Linked DNA regions of Saccharicrinis fermentans DSM 9555 = JCM 21142. The main gene of each other region encodes a partner of the protein of the gene in region 2 in a complex. Links are inferred from orthologs where the notes say so. Each region holds a gene or a part of one and is shown on either strand. Other genes may lie near its edges.

Region 1 (2,861 bases), 2.1 Mb from region 2 along the record:
GGGTAAAGACCGTAGGGCAGGCCAGAACAATAGCCGTGGCCAGTGCTGGCGAGAAAGCTTCAAGGGCGCACTTGAGTTGATAGTGCGGTTGGCCTTGTGGGTATGGTTTTGTGTGCCGGAAGGAATTGGAGCTTGATGTAGGGGAGGTAGTGATCTATTGTTCTAGACTTCTTTGGTCCTTTTTGTGGCAATGACAAAAAGGACATATGTGTTCTTGCATAAGCAACAAAAATATCACAAGAAGAAAGTTATCCTCTCCATATAGATATAAGGTTTTCAATTTTAAATATGCATTCAAGTGAAGCCTGGAAATTTACAATTTATCCATAATCATAATACGTAATTCTCAGACAATGAGTAATTCCCATTAAAAAACATCTATCAGGGTAAAGACCGTAGGGTAGGCCAGAACAATAGCCGTGGCCAGTGCTGGCGAGAAAGCTTCAAGGGCGCACTTGAGGTGATAGTGCGGTTGGCCTTATGGGTATGGTTTTGTGTGCCGGAAGGAATTGGAGCTTGATGTAGGGGAGGTAGTGATCTATTGTTCTAGACTTTTTTGGTCCTTTTTGTGGCAATGACAAAAAGGACATATGTGTTCTTGCATAAGCAACAAAAATATCACAAGAAGAAAGTTACCCTCTCCATATAGATATAAGGTTTTCAATTTTAAATATGCATTCAAGTAAAGCCTGGAAATTTACAATTTATCCATAATCATAATACGAAATTCTCAGACAATGAGTAATTCCCATTAAAAAACATCTATCAGGGTAAAGACCGTAGGGCAGGCCAGAACAATAGCCGTGGCCAGTGCTGGCGAGAAAGCTTCAAGGGCGCACTTGAGGTGATAGTGCGTGGTTTGGAATGGGAAATTTTTCTTTGCAGATTGATAAATTTTTTGCTTGCTAAGCGAGTTATTCATGTAGATTCTATAATTATACCAGAATCAAATAAACACGGCACCTCCCCAAAGGAGATCCGTGTTTGATATATTGTATAATGAAAATTAATTTTCACCCAGGAATCTTTCAGCATCGATGGCAGCCTTACACCCAGAGCCAGCAGCAGTAACTGCTTGTCGGTACTGGTTATCCATTACATCACCGCAGGCAAATACACCATCAACGTTGGTTTTTGCGGTGTTTCCAATGGTTTGAATATACCCCACTTCGTCGGTCTCTAAATAATCTTTAAAAATGTCGGAATTAGGAGTGTGACCAATGGCCAGAAAGAATCCATCGATGGCAATATGAACTTCTTCTTGGTTTGCTTCGCCTTTGTTCACGTACAGATCTACACCTTCCACAACACCATCACCTGTTAATCCTTTTGTTTGATGCTTCCACAATACTTCAATGTTAGGTGCATCAAATACTCTTTGTTGCATTACTTTCGACGCTCTAAGTTCATCTCTTCGTACAATCATATATACCTTTTCAGCTAGCCCGGCAAGGTATAAGGCTTCTTCACAGGCAGTATCGCCACCGCCTACTACAGCTACTTTTTTGCCTCTGTAGAAAAAACCATCACAGGTTGCACACGCAGAAACCCCTGAGCCAGCATATTTCTGTTCATCTTCGATACCTAAATATTTAGCTGTTGCACCTGTGGCAATAATGACAGACTCTGCTTCAACTATTTTATTTCCATCAATCGTAATTTTAAAAGGTCGCTCAGATAAGTCGGCGGCAGTGGCATATCCGAAACGAATGTCAGCACCGAAACGAGCAGCTTGCTTTTTGAGATCTTCCATCATTGCTGTTCCCGTAGTTCCATCGGGATATCCAGGGTAATTTTCTACCTCAGTAGTGGTGGTTAATTGTCCGCCAGGCTGCATGCCTTCGTATAGAACAGGACTTAAGTTAGCTCTTGAAGCATAAATGGCTGCGGTATACCCGGCTGGTCCTGAACCTATAATCAATACTTTTACTTTTTCTGTTGCTGTTACTTCTTTTGAAGCTTTATTGTCAGATTCTAAATCCATTTTTTCAAACAATGCCATAACTATATATTAAATTTATTATTTGTACTCATTTATATATTTACATTTCTGTATCTCAAAATTAGTGCCTTTTTAGAATATAGCAAATTAATAAAAAAATGTCATTAAAATACTGACAAAAAAACAGGAGGTGTTAATTTATCACTATTGTACAGGTATCAACTGCCAATCCTGCAACGACACCAATTCCATTTTCAATATTGGTATATATATTAACGGGTTCAAAAATAGGATAATCTCTAAAGGCTTCTTCCTCTAATGATGTTCGTAAAAATTGATAATATTCGGGAGTTAAAGTGTATAAATAAATTATAAATTGGGTGTTTTGTTTTAAATATTCTTCTGGAATCAAGAAGTTAATTTTATTATTATTTCCGTTAAATAAATGGTCGGTGAAGGTGCCCAAAAAGTCAACATCGGTTAAAAGAACAGATTCGTCATCACGGATTAAAAATACCTTGTCTTCTTTTATGTAATCAATGGTATTGCTTACTTGTGGCGTAGAAGTAATATCTTCGATATGGTCTACCCGTATTTGATAGTAGTTATCTTCTGTATTAGGATCGTTAAGTTCTAGTGTACACCTTAACATATTCTCGTTGTCTCCTTCATCGTTTACATATGAGGTTTGGGCGGTATCCAGACTTAAAATGGAGACTGGTAAAGGAATGGTGGTGCTTCCTGAAATACTGGTGCCATCTTTTAACAGGTAAGTGATTTGGATAGTATCATTGGTCTTACTTCGGATTTCAGGGATATTTACCCATTCTGCTCCTTCGGGATATTGATCATTGATTTGTTCAATTCCATTTACAGAAACTGTATATTCAAGATCCTGGATTTCATCGTAATCGTTGGT
Region 2 (2,920 bases):
ATGGCCAAAAGAGTTGCTTTCATTGTTTCTTTGTTGTTACATCCCCTTCTGATGCCTACGATTGGCTTATTGGTGATATTTAGTACACAAAGTCATGTAACGTTTATCCCCTTTGAGTATCGTAGGATGGTTACCATTATTGTGCTGGTAAGTACTTGTATTTTACCCCTAAGTATCATGCCTTTGTTTTTGCAGATGGGGATCATGAAAACCATGCAGATGGAGACTGCAAAGGAGCGTATTGTACCCTTGTTGACTACATCGGTCTTTTTTCTTTTGGGTTATTTCTTTCTAGGAAAATTTCAACTACCTACTTTTATTCCGGTATTCATCTTGGGTACCTTATTGGCTGCACTGCTTTCTATGTGTATATCATTTTTTTGGAAGATAAGCATTCATATGGTTGGTATTGGTGGTCTTTGGGGAGCATTACTTTCCTTGTCTGTGAAATATGGTATTAATACCTTTTTATGGATGCTAGCGGTTATTGCCGTAGCCGGAATGGTCGGAAGCTGTCGATTGATACTCGGCGCTCATACGCCTAAACAGGTGTATGCTGGTTTTGGTTTGGGGCTAATGGTTATTTGTTCTTTGGTATATGTGTACTATTGAAACATAGCACAAACCCTCCAATTTAATGATCATCCTACTACGTACTTCATGATGGGTGTTTATCTGTCTTTTACCTGCCTTTTCGCATCCATCGTGGGCCTACTGCTCTTGAAGCGGAAGGGGAAAAAGAATCGCTGTCTGAATTGACTGCCCTGACATCTTCGATAGAGTAAAATGCTTTGGGGTTAAATTTTTTTATGAGAGGTATTACGTGTTTTATCTTGCTACGTGGAACCACAGCGAAGACAATATGTACGGGGCCATTTTTGCCGGTAGCTTCAATGGAAGTGACGGCAAAGCCTTTGGTCCTGAGTATTTCAATCAGTGTGCTGGCATCGCGTGATGTTACCGTGCGGATCATTTGTATGCCCAGTGCCATCTTTTCTTCAATGCGTAATCCTACGTAGTTACCCGTGGCAAAGCCTCCCGCATAGGCTACATAGCATGTCCAGTTGTCTAGGTTTTCAAAGATGCGAGTGATGGCCATCAACCATATGAGCATTTCAAAGAATCCTAGAATGGGGGCAATCACTTTATTTCCTCTTGATACAAATATGATACGTATAGTATCCATGCTTACATCCATGATTCTGGCAAAGAATATCATGAAAGGAATGACTATATAAGTAAATAGAAACGAATCATAAAAGGAAGCATCCATGAGTGTGTATGTTTGAATGTTAGGAGTTACTATCGAATAAGAAAGGCCGCCAAAAATGGCAGCCTTTAGATTATTATTTGGTGTACGATTACATAAGTGCGTCAAGTTTAGAAGCCAAAATAGTTTTTGGAACAGCTCCCACTTGTTTGTCAACAACTTCTCCGCCCTTAAAGAAAAGGATGGTTGGTATGTTTCTGATACCAAATTTAACTGATGTGGCAGGGTTGCTGTCTACATCCATTTTGGTGATTACTGCTTTATCTCCATACTCCTCTGCCAATTCTTTTACCACAGGAGCTACCATTCTACAAGGACCACACCATTCAGCCCAAAAGTCAACCAATACTGGTTTGTCTGATTTTAAAACTAATTCTTCAAAGTTTTCGTCTGTTACTTCAATAGCCATAACGTTATATTATAAAATTTGTACTTTAATTCTCAAAATGTTCTAACGCAAAAATAGTAAATAAGTTTGTCCCTAAACAAATTACATGCAAACTTTTATATATATAATTCCCTATATATTGATAGCACATATTTTACGCGTTTTTTTTCACTGTATGAAGATACGAAATAAAAAGAAGTAATCAATTTACTTCAATAGTTGCTTTGTGTGTTTATTCATTTTTGCTGTTGGGTATTTAGCTCGAGTAAGGTTGTGATGGGATAATGGTCACTGTAGTTGATTTTCTTTCTCTCGTAATTAAAGCCTCTAAATTCAGGGGCGTGAAAAATAAAATCTATCCTGAAGGACGGTAAGTTACCATTGTATGTTCCTCCAAAACCATTTCCTGATTCCATAAAAGCATCTTTTAATGAGCCGCGTACTTTTCGGTAAACATACGATACCGGGGTGTCATTAAAATCACCGCATACGATGGTTGGGTAGGGTGAGTTTTTGATATGGCGACCTATGGTTTCTGCCTGTGAGGCGCGGTGTGCAAACGCAGTGTTTAGTTTGGTAAATATTTCATAGACTCCTTTTCGTCTTTCTTTGTCGCTCTTAAATTCTAAACTGTCGATAAAATTGTAGTTTTCACGTTTTAATCGAATAGATTCTAGGTGGTTATTAAATACCCTTATTTTTTGTCCGTTGACATTGATGTCGGTCTGTGAACTGAGATTGGTGGTGTTCTCAAATGCTAAAGGCTTTTTAAAAATGATGGGGTACTTTGAGAAGGTGGCTAAGCCATATTTTTTTCCTGATCTGGTTTCTATATTGTATTCGAGGTGCTTGTATTTGAATTGCTTAAATTTTGAAATAATATTGTTTTCAGAGTATTGCGGATTGTTGTTGTTGATATAAAACTCCTGAATACACAGTATATCTGGATTTTGACTTTTGATGAACTGATAAATCTTTTGGGGTGTTGTTTTGTCTTTTGTCCAGACATATTTGTCAAACATGCGCACATTGTACGACATTACTTTAATGGGATTTTGCAGCTCCGATCTATTAACTTCCTTGCCTGTATTGAACGAAAAAACAGCATGCCACTGTGCCCATGTTAAGATGAGAGCAAGTAATGAAAAGACGAATCGTTTTCGTTTTTTTAAGGCCCAGTATATAACAAAAAATAAGTTGCTGATCCACAATAAAGGGAAAGCAAAACCGATGAAGGATAGAAAGCTGATGTGTATGGGGCT

Evidence for each region.
Region 1: the proteins of trxA (region 2) and trxB are in contact, whole or in part, in a crystal structure (PDB 1F6M), measured with the Escherichia coli proteins. The link is inferred for Saccharicrinis fermentans DSM 9555 = JCM 21142 from one-to-one orthologs.

Annotation. Positions count from the first base shown.
Region 1 is NZ_KI912107.1:2,020,584-2,023,444, reverse strand. Bases 5-2,785 are described here. They hold trxB (thioredoxin-disulfide reductase), read right to left. Parts: upstream 2,003-2,785; coding sequence 1,007-2,002; downstream 5-1,006. Other genes in these bases: CYTFE_RS0107965 (DUF4249 domain-containing protein), read right to left, coding at 2,136-2,785; CYTFE_RS29895 (hypothetical protein), read right to left, coding at 752-922. Outside these bases: more of CYTFE_RS0107965, read right to left, coding at 2,786-2,861.
Region 2 is NZ_KI912107.1:4,097,917-4,100,836, reverse strand. The notes cover bases 21-2,860. They hold trxA (thioredoxin), read right to left. Parts: upstream 1,680-2,860; coding sequence 1,362-1,679; downstream 21-1,361. Other genes in these bases: CYTFE_RS0116675 (endonuclease/exonuclease/phosphatase family protein), read right to left, coding at 1,895-2,860; CYTFE_RS0116685 (DUF2179 domain-containing protein), read right to left, coding at 683-1,378; CYTFE_RS0116690 (hypothetical protein), read left to right, coding at 21-612. Outside these bases: more of CYTFE_RS0116690, read left to right, coding at 1-20; more of CYTFE_RS0116675, read right to left, coding at 2,861-2,920. UniProt on the Escherichia coli protein: Participates in various redox reactions through the reversible oxidation of its active center dithiol to a disulfide and catalyzes dithiol-disulfide exchange reactions.